Regions from separate parts of the Marinobacter sp. LV10R520-4 genome, predicted to be linked through region 1. Evidence: predicted binding sites of a transcription regulator. Region 1 holds the regulator's gene; each other region holds the start of a gene.
The links. The regulator FliA, encoded in region 1, starts transcription of late flagellar genes. The targets are predictions, from matches to a motif close to CTAAAGTTTNNNNNNNNNNNGCCGNTAA.
Positions count from the first base shown of each region.

Region 2: the regulator FliA is predicted to act here: its motif matches at 2,590-2,617, upstream of ATG98_RS15050 (flagellar protein MotY).
Region 3: the regulator FliA is predicted to act here: its motif matches at 2,646-2,673, upstream of ATG98_RS06100 (methyl-accepting chemotaxis protein).

Region 1 covers NZ_PDJM01000001.1:2,778,932-2,783,284, forward strand. Annotated here, with positions in the region: gene flhA (flagellar biosynthesis protein FlhA) at 1-221, shown strand, start outside; gene flhF (flagellar biosynthesis protein FlhF) at 279-1,640, shown strand; gene ATG98_RS13605 (MinD/ParA family protein) at 1,742-2,554, shown strand; gene ATG98_RS13610 (RNA polymerase sigma factor FliA) at 2,582-3,322, shown strand; gene cheY (chemotaxis response regulator CheY) at 3,400-3,783, shown strand; gene ATG98_RS13620 (protein phosphatase CheZ) at 3,804-4,353, shown strand, end outside.
Region 2 covers NZ_PDJM01000001.1:3,090,992-3,095,344, reverse strand. Annotated here, with positions in the region: gene ATG98_RS15060 (GNAT family N-acetyltransferase) at 1-432, opposite strand, end outside; gene ATG98_RS15055 (histone deacetylase family protein) at 617-1,543, shown strand; gene ATG98_RS15050 (flagellar protein MotY) at 1,607-2,524, opposite strand; gene pyrC (dihydroorotase) at 2,792-3,823, shown strand; gene rnt (ribonuclease T) at 3,871-4,353, shown strand, end outside.
Region 3 covers NZ_PDJM01000001.1:1,293,195-1,297,547, forward strand. Annotated here, with positions in the region: gene ATG98_RS06085 (hypothetical protein) at 1-240, shown strand, start outside; partial or broken gene ATG98_RS22240 (hypothetical protein) at 407-724, shown strand; gene ATG98_RS06100 (methyl-accepting chemotaxis protein) at 1,215-2,558, opposite strand; gene cobS (adenosylcobinamide-GDP ribazoletransferase) at 2,791-3,576, shown strand; gene ATG98_RS06110 (lipid-binding SYLF domain-containing protein) at 3,630-4,136, opposite strand; gene ATG98_RS06115 (DNA-3-methyladenine glycosylase I) at 4,290-4,353, opposite strand, start outside.

The DNA.
Region 1 (4,353 bases):
TGCTAGAGCCGAACATGGTGGAAAAACTCCAGCGTTCATTGCAAGACAGCGTGCAACGCCAGGAAGTGCTCGGTAAACCAGCGATTCTGCTGGTGTCCGGCCCGCTGAGGCCGGTGCTGGCAAAGTTCGCCAGTTACGGCATAGAACGCCTGCACGTACTGTCTTATCAGGAAGTGCCGGATAACAAACAGATTACCATCGTAGCGTCGGTAGGCCAGTAAAGGCGCAGACGACACACGGATAACGCCAGCCGCGTTCCCGGCAAAGGATGAACAAGTATGAAAGTAAAACGTTTTTTTGCACCCACAATGGCCGCAGCCCTGAAACAGGTCAGCGAACACATGGGGCCGGATGCGATGATACTTTCCAACCGCCGGGTAGACGGCGGCGTTGAAATTGTGACGGCCCTCGATTACGACGAAAACATGGCGCGCCAACGCTTAGGTGACAAAGCGATGGCAGCCACCAGCGGCACCCATCTGGCCGAGCTGCAGGCAGACCAGCAGCGCCACCTGGAAGACGAGCTTGGCCGCTCCCGTGATCGCATCCGCGGTGTGCGCGAGCAGCGCGCCGGAAGCGAGGCCGGTTACGGCTCCATTGCTGAAACTGTTAATGGCTTTGCCGATATGACCAGCGCAGATCCGTTTGCAGAGGGCGGCAGAACCTTGCCGGCCGGCGCTGACGGGCGTAGTGAAAACGCCGCAGCGCAAAGCGCTCAGCCTGCGGGTTATGCCGGGGAACTGGCGGCCATGCGTTCTGAAATAAGCAGTCTGCGCGAGCTGATGAGCGGTCAGGCTGCGCCTGCCGCGGTAAAAGACACCAGTGCCGGCGCCAATATTACAGCTCTTCAGCAGCGCTTGGCAGAACGCCTGGGTGAGTTTGGCTTAAGCCGCAAGTTGTCCGACAATCTCGCCCGCCGTCACCAGTCCGGGCGCCTGGAAGATGGCTGGAAGCAGTCTCTCAAAATGCTGGTTAACGGCGTGCGTACCTCGCGCCAGGAATGGCTGGATGAAGGCGGCGTATTTGCCCTTGTGGGACCTACCGGAGCGGGTAAAACCACTACCATCGGCAAACTTGCGGCTCGCTACGTGCTGCGCCACGGCGCCGACTCCCTAGCGTTGATTACCACCGATCGTTATCGGGTTGCGGCGCACGAACAATTGTTTGTGTTTGGCCGTATTCTTAGCGTTCCGGTACGGGTGGTTGATGAAAGCCACCCGCTGGATGAAATTCTGGATGAGTTGTCTGACCGTCGCCTGGTGTTGATTGATACCGCCGGGCTGACCAGCACCGATCGGGGCTATCAGGAGCAATTAGCCGAGCTGGTCCGCAGTCATCACAAAATCCGTACACATTTGGTGGTGTCTGCCACCAGCCAGCCGCGGATTATGAAATCCGTATGGCATTGCTATAAGATGGCAAACCTTGCCGGTTGTGTGATTACCAAGATCGATGAGGCTTTGACTCTGGGCGAAGTGCTGGGATTTGTTATGGAAACCAGTCTGCCGGTGGCTTGGTACACCGACGGCCAGAAAATACCCCAAGACTTGCACCCGGCGAAAGCGCTTGCTCTGGTGCAACTCGGTGTAGAACGTATGAAGGGTTTGCGGCAGGAGGAAGCCGTTGCCAGCGGGTCTTGAACACGCCGATTGTAAAAGCAGCAAAGCAAGCGGGCGGTACAGAACAGTGGGCAGCGGCAACGTCCGTTCCCGGTCAAACATGGCAAGAGGCCATCATCAATATGAGTAAAGCACATCCGGTTCAGGTAATTGCGGTCACTGGCGGTAAAGGTGGCGTTGGCAAAAGTAATGTGTCGGTCAACCTGAGCATTGCTCTGGCACAAAAGGGCCGTCGAGTGGTGCTGTTAGACGCCGACCTGGGGCTTGCCAATATCGATGTGCTGCTAGGCTTGAAAGTCAAACGCAATCTGCAAGACGTACTCAATGGCGACTGCGATTTGCGTGACGTGTTGGTAGATGGCCCCGGCGGCATCAAGATTGTGCCAGCCTCATCAGGTACCCAGCGCATGACCCAGCTCAGTGCCATGGAGCACGCCGGGCTGATTCACGCCTTCAGTGACATTGCCGACCAGATCGACGTACTGATTGTGGATACGGCCGCAGGCATCTCCGAATCGGTGGTCAGCTTTTTGCGGGCATCCCAGGAGCTGCTGTTGGTGGTGTGCGACGAGCCTACGTCGATTACCGACGCCTACGCCTTAATAAAGCTGATGAACCGCGATTACCGCACCAACCGCTTCCGGATTCTGGCCAATCAGGTAAACACCGAACAAGAAGGCCGGCTTTTGTATGAAAAACTGACCCGGGTTACAGAACGTTTCCTGGATGTGGCGTTACAATATGTAGGTATAGTGCCTTTCGACGAGGCCGTTAAAAAAGCGGTGCGGCGCCAGAAAGCGGTGTTGGAAGCTTACCCGCAAGCAAAGGCCTCGTTGGCTATTAGGGCTTTGGCTGAAAAAGTGGACAGTTGGCCGCTGCCATCATCGCCGCGGGGCCATCTCGAATTCTTTATAGAGCGGCTGGTCGAAGTTTAAAACACATCCCGTACAAAAAGCGGATTTATGACATTGGCGAAAGATCTCGGAGTCTACAAACGGTCGGGTGTTTCAGGCGCGTCCCGGCTGATTGAAGAGCACGCGTCCCTGGTCAAGAAAATTGCCCTCCACCTGCTGGCGCGATTGCCCGCCAGCGTTCAGCTGGAAGATCTGATGCAGGCTGGCATGATTGGCTTGCTTGAGGCGTCGCAGCGCTACGCCACGGGCAAAGGTGCGACCTTTGAAACCTACGCAGGTATTCGAATCCGTGGTGCCATGGTGGACGAAATCCGCAAAGGCGACTGGGTGCCGCGTTCGGTGCATAGAAATTCCCGGCGCATTTCCAAAGCTATCAAGGCTGTAGAGGACCGCGAGGGCCGCGAAGCCCAGGATGCCGAAGTGGCTGCCGAGCTGGATATGACGCTTTCGGAATATCACAGTTCCCTGGCTGATTCCAACAGCGGCCGGCTTTTTAGTCTGGATGAGCTCAATGAATCCGGCGAGCTGCCGATAGAACATTCAGAGACGGATGATAATCCGCTGCACGGGGTGTCAGAGTCGGCGTTTCGTAACAGTTTGGCGGCGGCCATTGAAACCCTGCCAGAACGTGAAAAACTGGTGCTGAGCCTGTATTACCAGGAAGAGTTGAACCTGAGGGAAATCGGTGCTGTGCTGGACGTCAGCGAAAGCCGGGTCAGCCAGATTCACAGCCAGGCTGCCTTGCGCTTACGTAGCCGGTTAGCCGACTGGAAAACGGACCCTACATAATTCTAGCGCCTGCAACCCGCGAGTTGCAGGCAGTGATGCAACGAGATTCGACTAGATTCCACCGATTGGAGGTCCTCTTGGACAAAAATATGAAAATTCTCATTGTGGACGACTTTTCCACGATGCGGCGCATTATCAAAAACCTGCTGCGTGACTTGGGCTTCACCAACACCGACGAAGCCGACGATGGCAATACGGCAATGCCGATGCTGAAAACCGGCAAGTACGACTTCCTGGTGACCGACTGGAACATGCCCGGCATGTCCGGTTTTGACCTGCTCAAGATTGTTCGCGCCGACGATCAGCTGAAAACCCTGCCGATCCTGATGGTGACGGCCGAAGCCAAGCGCGACCAGATTGTCGCTGCAGCGCAGGCCGGTGTGAACGGCTACATTATAAAGCCGTTCACTGCCGCCGTTCTCAAAGAAAAAATCGAAAAAATCTTTGAGCGAATTCAGTAACCGGAGAGTGGATACAAACCATGAGCAATTCAACAGGCGAGCGCCATGCCCTGGAACCAGAGCTGACGGAAAAATTAAAGCAACAGTCTGAACAGCTGGTTGAGAGCGTGCGCGCGGGCGATTATTCCCGCGCTATGGCGATGATCAGCGAGCTTGCAGAAGTGCGAGATCAGGGCTTGTACCACGAAGTAGGGCGGCTAACCCGCAGCCTGCATGAAGCCATGCGTAATTTTCAGATTGATCCGCGCAACCCCGAACAGCAAGAAGCTCTGTCAAAAATGACCGACGCCTCCGATCGTCTGGAATACGTGGTGAAAATGACGGGTCAGGCGGCGAATCGCACCATGGATCTGGTAGAAGAAAGCATGCCGGTCGCCCGTCATTTTCAAGACGAAGCCCAAGATCTGCACCAGCAGTGGCAGCGCCTTCGGCGGCGGGATATGGCACCGACCGAATTCCGCGAGTTGCACGCTCGCATGGACCAGTTTTTGGCGGCGTTGAACACCGACGCCGGCAAGCTGTACGGTAACCTCTCAGAAATTTTGTTGGCTCAGGATTATCAAGACCTGA
Region 2 (4,353 bases), 310 kb from region 1:
ACGTGCCGGCACCATCAGCCCGATGGTGTTGGGCCCTAGCACCCGAATTCCGCTTTCACGAGCGGCGTCCCGTACCGAATACATCAATGGCCGGCCGGTTTTGCTGTGGCTGCGCGACATACCACCGGTCATCACAATGGCGGTACGCGCACCGGCCTTGCCCAAGCGCCGAATCATTTTCGGTACGGTTTTCGGCGGCGTACAAATAATCGCCAGTTCTGGTACGAACGGCATGTCGGCAACGCTTTTAGCGCAGGCCACGCCGTGCACGTTGTCGTAATCGCTCGGGTTCAGAACCAGCAGCTTGCCAGGGTAATCGCCGCCCAGCAGGTTGCGCAAAACCATACCGCCCAGGTTGTCAGCCCGTTCAGAAGCACCCACCACCACTATAGACTCAGGATTAAACAGGCTTTCCAGGTATCGAGTGCTCAAGCGCAGGCTCCTTAGTAATCGGGATCACAAGAATCAGTGTATCTTAGGCGCTGTTTAATTGATGTAAAACGTCAATTGGCGCAATTTTGACCAGGATTAAGGTTAGACCAAAGAAAAACCGCAACCGATTTTTTCCTGATATGATAAAAAAAATACAATAAACCAGCGGGGCAGCCAACGTATTATGACCACGGCCTTTTTTTCCCACGACGACTGTAACAAACACAACATGGGTCCAGAGCACCCAGAACGCCCTGAGCGCATGGCCGCCATTCAGAGTTACCTGGCAGACACCGCGCTCAACCAGGATCTTGACTACGTTCGCCCGGATGAAATTACCCGCGATCAACTGCTGATTGTTCACCCGGAAAGCTATCTAAAGCAGCTCGACATGATGCAGCCAACCCGTGGCCGCGTGTTCACCGACCCAGACACCGCGATGATGCCCGATACCCTGCGCGCTGCGCGCCTGGCGGCCGGCGCCAACATTCAGGCGGTTGATATGGTGATGAGCAGCCAGGTCACCAATGCGTTCGTGTGCGCCCGCCCACCTGGCCATCACGCCGAGCGCAGCAAATCCATGGGTTTCTGTTTTTACAACAACGTGGCCCTGGCGGCCATGCGTGCACTGAGCTTCCATCGCCTGGAACGGGTTGCGATTATTGATTTTGACGTTCACCAGGGCAACGGCACCGTAGACATCGTCGGCGGTGATGAACGCATTCTTATGTGCTCAAGTTTCCAGCATCCGTTTTACCCGCACACCCATGTGCACCGCCAGGCTGAAAATATCATTAATATTCCACTGCCGGCGGATTGTTCAGCACTGGATTATCGCAAGGCCGTGGAAGCTGGCTGGCTGAAACGGCTACAGAAGTTCAAGCCACAACTGGTACTGATTTCCGCAGGATTTGATGCCCACAAGCTGGACCCGATGGGCGAGTTCAATTTGGAAACCGAGGATTTTCGCTGGTTGACCGAAATGCTGGCCAGCGTTGCCAAAGACCACGCCAACGACCGGATTATCTCGTCGCTGGAAGGTGGGTATCATCTAAAGGCCCTGGCGGAAAGCGTAGCCACCCATCTGGAGGTGCTGCACGCCGTAAAATGAATCAGAGCAAGCCTTGCGCGCCGCTGTTGACCGCCGCCATTAGCCTGCTTAATTAACCGGCCATCAACCAGCACCCGGCTCAGATATGGCGGTGGCCTGCTGCCATTGTGTGCTATCGCCCTCACGCTCCATGCGAATAACAACGCGCCGGTTTTGCGCCGGGTTTCCGGAAGCCGCGAATTGGTCACCGTGGGCGCGCACTATAATTCTGCTTTCCTCAACACCCTGGCTTTTCAGGTAGCCCGCCACCGCATCGGCGCGATCTTGCGCCAGCTTCCGGTTGTCAATCCGGCTCCCCCTTCTGTCGGTATGACCGTCCACCAATACCCTAGTCACCGTTGAATCGGCCAGTACATAGGCCACAACCTGATCCAGGCTGCGCCTGTCGGCATCGTTCAACGCCACACTGGCCGAAGAAAACAGAATACGGGAACCCTGCAACTGATCAAAATTAGCCGACAACAGATTACCTGCACAGGCGCGATAACCTTGAAATGGCGAAGCGAAGTTGACATTCGATACGTGCACCCGCACCGGTTGAGAATTGAACCAGGACTGCCGGGTAAGCGTTGGGGAAAGGCCATCCAGCAAGCCATAGGCAACCTGCATACTCTGGACAGCGCTTAATACGACCGCACTGCGGCCTTCCGGAACCGTCACCAGGCCCAGCGGTCTCGGCGCAACACCAGGGCGCCAGCTTGGCGCCTCAACCACCAGCATTCCCCTTCCAGGGCGCATCAGCGGCGTGTCGGGTTCCAGCGAAAAAAACAGGTTTTCACCCGCGCGATGGCGGAAGGTTGCGCGACCGTAGCCGGGCACCTGGTGTACCAGGGCACACTCAAAGACCGACTCCGTCAAATACCACTGGCTGTTTTCGATGCCCGCGCCAAAGCTGGATGCCAGCGCAGGCGCGCTCAGTAACGGGCAAACCACCAGGGCTGCCGGCAAACAACGGCTTAACAATTGCATTCGCAACGTCATCGATCACTACCTTTAGATGTCTTCGTGGCCACACAGGGTGGCCGTTCAACGCTCGGTTACCTAAGGTATCGGCCAGTCCCTTTGCATCTTTAGGTCGCCGTCCATTTTTATAGCGCCGCCGTTGCCATCGCAGCCCGTTGAGTAAAACAAACCCCACAACCTTCTGTTATACTTTTGCAGATTTTTCGGCGCCGCCGCGTATCTTTCACCTTTTGCATCTTTCACGTTTTTAAAACGCATCGGTTTTTTAATGAGTGGCTCGCAATCATGACCCAGCAACTAACGATTACCCGCCCCGACGACTGGCATCTGCACGTCCGTGACGGCGCCATATTGAATGACGTGGTACCCGCGACCGCTGCGGTATTCGGCCGCGCCATTATCATGCCCAATCTGGTACCGCCGGTGACCACTGCCGACCAGGCATTGGCCTACCGCAAGCGTATTCGTAACGCGGCCGGCAACAGCCATTTCGAACCGCTGATGACCTTGTATCTGACCGAAACCACTACGCCAGAGTGCGTGCGACAAGCCAGGGCCCAGGGCGTAGTGGCTGCCAAGCTTTACCCGGCCGGAGCGACCACCAACTCGGATTCCGGCGTAACCGATGTGGCCAATATCTTTCCAGCACTGGAGGCCATGGCCAATTGCGGCATGCTGCTGCTGGTACACGGCGAAGTGACCGATGCCGACATCGACATTTTTGATCGTGAAAAAGTATTTCTGGAGCGGGTTCTGGCGCCTACACTGGCGGCGTTTCCCACCTTGAAAGTGGTTTTAGAACACATCACCACCGCAGATTCCGCCGACTTCGTGCGTCAGCACCAAGGCGACAATCTGGCGGCCACCATCACCCCCCAGCATCTGATGTACAATCGTAACCACATGCTGGCTGGCGGTATAAGGCCTCACTTGTTCTGCCTGCCTATTCTTAAGCGCAATCGCCATCAACAGGCGCTGCGTGAAGCAGTGGCCAGCGGCGACAAACGGTTTTTTCTGGGTACCGATTCCGCGCCCCACGCCAAAGACCGCAAAGAAACGGCGTGCGGCTGCGCCGGCTGCTACTCGGCGTTTGGTGCTATCAGCCTGTACGCACAAGTATTTGAAGAATTGGGCGTACTGGAAAAATTCGAAGCTTTCGCCAGTTTCAACGGTGCCGATTTTTATGGCCTACCCCGTAACACAGACACCATAACCCTGGTACGCGAGCCCTGGACCATGCCGGATGAGCTGCCGCTAGCCGGTGGCAGCATCGTGCCATTGAACGCCGGTGAAACCATTTACTGGCGCCTGGCGTAATCCTTTATTACATTACCTTTTCACATAGCGCCATCGTTGGAGTTTGAGTGACCGAAGAAAACAGCCAAACGCACCCCATGTCCCGTCGCTTTCGCGGGTTTCTTCCTGTTGTGGTAGATGTTGAAACGGCCGGATTCAACCCCGCCAAAGACGCCTTGCTGGAAATAGCAGCGGTGATGGTCACCATGGACGAAAACGGCTTTCTGCACCGTGGCGAAACTTACCTGCAGCAGATAGACCCGTTTGAAGGCGCTAACTTCGAGCAGTCATCGCTGGACTTTACCGGCATAGATCCGTGGGACCCAGAGCGTGAGGCTGTGCCGGAACGCGAAGGCCTGAGTGAAATATTCAGTCCGATACGCAAAGCGATGAAGGCCTTTGACTGCAAACGTGCAGTTCTTGTGGGGCACAACGCCACGTTCGACCACAACTTTGTGTTCGCCGCCAGCATGCGCGCAGACATCAAACGCAACCCGTTTCATCCGTTCTCGACGTTTGATACCGCCACCCTGGCCGGCCTGGCTTATGGC
Region 3 (4,353 bases), 1.5 Mb from region 1:
TTAGGTACATGGATTGAAGTAAAAGATAATGGTTATGAACAAATGACGTTAACTGTTACAAAAGATTCAAGCGACAAGGTGAATATGTTGCATGACCGAATTATTACTAAAACGAACGTAACGTTTTTAGTTAGTGACGAAAAATTAGTTGATTTAAGAAATGACCAAACTAAATTTGAGTTAGATGGCGATTATCTGGTAACTGTTGACGCAGACCCCACGCGATACCAGAAAAAGTAAAAACCCTATTTTTTAATAACTAACTGTGGGGACATAATAAAGGTGGTAACAAAGCCCGCTTGTAGGCCTTACAGATGAGCCGACATACCAGATCCCAAAGAAATAAAGTTGGTAACTTTAGCCATAAATGGCGATTTCAGTGCAGGCTACTCTGTGGCCTGTACTAATGATGCTGTTTGACGAAGTGACCTCTGCACTGGACCCCGAAGTCATCAGCGAAGTTACCAGCGTAATACGCGGCCTGTTCGATCAGCACAACCTGACCATGCTGATGGTAACGCACCAGATTGGCTTCGCCCGGGAAATCTCAGACCGGATCTGCCTGTTCTTTGATGGCAAGATTGAAGAGCAGGGGTCGCCAGAAAGACTGCTGGACAACCCCCAGAACGAACGCACTACCAGGCTTCTTACCCAACTCTCTCCCAGCTCTAACCCGACTCCAGTTAGACTTACAGGCGTCTTCCATTGTCATGGCGCCGGGTAAAAACGCCTTGATATATTCGTCAGGCGTTACGGTTGCCATCATTTCATCAGAGACCATGTAGTCCTTAAGGGCTTTGTTGAATTCGGCGCGGAAGGCGCTGTCTTCAGGGCGGAAACCGACACCGACAACCTGTTTTGCACGCCCTACAAACACCTCTGGGTCAGAGATATCGAAACTTTCATTCAGGTCTGCGACGTGCTTGGCGTCCAGCACGTTAATGGGCACGGCATCGGTACGACCGGCGTACGCTCAGGGTGGGCCTGCAGCAAAACCTAGGCGAATCGACTCTCCTTCCGAGATTCGATCTTCAAGCGTTTCAGCCTGAGCCATACCGGCCGAAACCATCACGCCCAACGCGTGGTTTTTGTCCATCGATTGTTAAATAATGTCACCAGGTTGCCTCGCTTTTATCTCATTAATGAGTCTGATGATTATGCCTTAGATACAGGTCCTGACATTTCTTAACCACCGCCAGCTCCCGAGTGCTTTACTAATTGCGACCCAACTGCGCGATCATATCGTCAAGCAAGGCCACCACTTCTTCGGAACTGTGATTCAGGCTCCCCACCAAACGGGTAGACGTCTCGTCGTAACGGTCGCTATTCAACTTACCGCTATAGAACGACTGCGCCGCTTCGTAAAGTTCCCGGCCCACTTTGTGTACCTGCGGATGAACCTGATTAATCAGGGTGTCAGCACCTTTCAAACCGCGCGCACCCGCGGCTTTCTGACTGATCAGGAACTCGCCAAGACGGCACTGGGTGTGATCACGTATTTCTGAGGCCGAAATCGCCGGTTCGTTGAATATCGCAAAGCGGATAATTTTGTCTACCCACACCACGTGGTCATGCTTGGCAGTCGCCAGCGCCATCTGCGGTGAATTTGCCTGCAAATACTCGAACCCGGCATCATTATTATGGCGCAGCGGCGCAATAGTGCTCACCAGCTCCTGAAAAATACGGCCCAGCGCCGCAGAGTCCTCCGAGTTAGCACTGACCTGGCACGCCATATCCCCGGAAACCTGGCTTTGCTCTTCCGCCGCTGAAGCGATGGAAGAAGCTAGGTCAACGTTCTGAACCGACGACTCTCGGGCCCTACGAATAACTTCAGCCACCCGCTCGCGGCTCTGCCCGGACAGCTGTACAGCTTCAACCGAATTTGCCAGGCGCGCCTGAACACTTTCGGAACCAGAAATAATGTCGCTCACAATGCCATTGATTTCACTGGCGGCACCAGAGCTGCGCGACGCCAACTGGCGCACTTCATCGGCAACCACGGCAAAACCGCGGCCCACATCGCCGGCCCGGGCCGCTTCGATGGCCGCGTTCAACGCCAACAGGTTGGTCTGGTCAGAAATTTCATTAACGACGTTGGTCAGCGACTCAATTCGTTTGGTTTGCGCGGCCAGTGCTTTCATTTCTTCATTAGCTCGGGTCAGCACCGTATCGACCTCGGCCAGCTTGGCCTCCATGTCGTCCAATGCCTCTGTAGACTCCTTTGTGTAGTTGTTCACACTGGAGGCCTGCTGCAGAACATCCTGCCCCAGACTGCCCACTTCCACCGCGCTGGCAGACATTTCTTCAATGGCCGCCGACAGTGTCTGGATTTTTTCTACTAAACCGTTGATGCGATGATCAAATTCCAGCGCGCCCTGGCCCAGAGTGGATACGTGTTGTGCCACAGAGACCATGCTATTGGCGATGCCAAGTTCATTACGCTCCGTCGCGCCCATATACTCAACCAGCGGCGCCAGCCATTGTGGGTAGGTATCCGGGGCTCCGTCATCAATCACTGCTTGAAGTGCCTTTCGAGCCTGGTTTTGTGTAAGAAACATAGGTGTACTCCTTTTGTCAGCTTTTCAAAGAATCTTTGCAGAATAACGTTTTTTGAGCGCTATTCTGGCTTTAAATTTGTGTCTCTGTTATCGACAGGTACAAATATTTCTTGAATCTACAACGCTCAATATTACGCCTTTTAACAAAGGTTTAAGGCCACCGCGGCATGACGCCACATTCGGCGCAGTCAATCCGGTACTATCCCAGGCTGACACCCATACGGAGTTCGCTTTGACAGGTCCAGATCATACACCCCAACAGACTAAGACCGCCGCTGCCCGCGAGTGGCAGGCATTCTGGCTGGCCGTCGGATTTTTAACCCGCATACCCATGCTGGTATCGATTGATTATTCCCAAAAACTGATGAACCAGTGCAGCGTGTACTTTCCACTGGTTGGTTTGTTGCTGGGCGCTTTATACGCCGGGTTGTTTGCGCTGTTGGGGCTGCTCTGCAGTCCGCTGGTCAGCATTCTGCTGGTGCTGTGTTTTCATCTTTTCATTACCGGCGCTTTTCACGAAGACGGGCTGGCCGATAGCGTGGACGCGTTTGGCGGCGGCTATACCGTTGCAAAGCGTCTGGAAATCATGAAAGACAGCCGCATTGGCACCTATGGCACAGTAGCACTGGTGCTGGCGTTAGCGCTTAAGGCCGCCCTGCTGGTGGAAAGCCATCACATCATGCTGGCGCTGCTTCTGGCACCGGCTATCAGTCGGCAAACGCCACTTTTGTTGATGTCATTCCTGAATTACGTGACCGATCCCGACAAAAGCAAAAGCAAACCGGTGGCCGAAGGCTTTTCCCGCCGGCGGCTCGGGTACAGCAGTGGGTTTACCCTGCTGGTGGCATTGGTGTTCAGCGCCTGGCTGCCAGGCTTATGGCTGCTGGCACCGGTGGCAGTGATTGGGGTTGCTCTGCTGTGGGGCTGGTATCTGAAGCGCCAGCTAGGCGGCTATACCGGGGATGCACTGGGGGCCAGCGTGGTGTTTTGTGAGCTGTTGGTACTGCTGCTGATTTAACCACCAGTAGTTTGGCGTTACTGCAGTTGTTTGCGGTAACGCCACTCTGTCTTTTAACGGTCAATGCGGGATATTTTAGTACCTTCAATACTCAGCCCCGCCATCAGGCCCTGCTGGCTGTAAATAAACGCATAAGCATCGTCTTTCAGGGACGAGGTCGACAGGTTTCTAGCCACGCCTTCGTCAACCAGAACGACAGTCGGACCAACACCAATTTCCCAGCCGTTGGTTTTCTCAAGGTAGGCCACGGCGGAATCTGTCATCAGAAACACGGCGTAAGCGTAGGTCTGTGCTCCGGCCTGCAAACCCCAGGAACCGGTGATGGAATTGTAGTAATCAGTCACGGCCGAGCCTTTCAATAACACGCCTTCGCCATAGCTGCCGCCAAAGACCAGGCCGGCTTTTACGATATTGGGGAACACCAAAATACCTTTGGCACTTTTCGATAAAGTTTCAGCCACCGGATGAACTTTATATAGCGTATCCAACGACTGCATTGCATTGCGGTCAAGATCTTCAGCGCTTGCCGCCAGCGCCGGATTCGCAACGGTCATTGCCATGGCGGACGTTAGCGCGAATACAAATCCAAAAAAGGTTTTACCTAAACGATTCATGACACAGTCCTCCTGAGTGTTCACCAAACTATAGATCTGTTGGCTGAAAACTTACCGTTAAAGCTGGGACACATTGCCTTAACCATCGATTGACTCGCTTTAACTATCGATTGAATAAGAGGCTATTCGCGACAATTGACTGTAAGGTAGGCCGGTTTCTTCA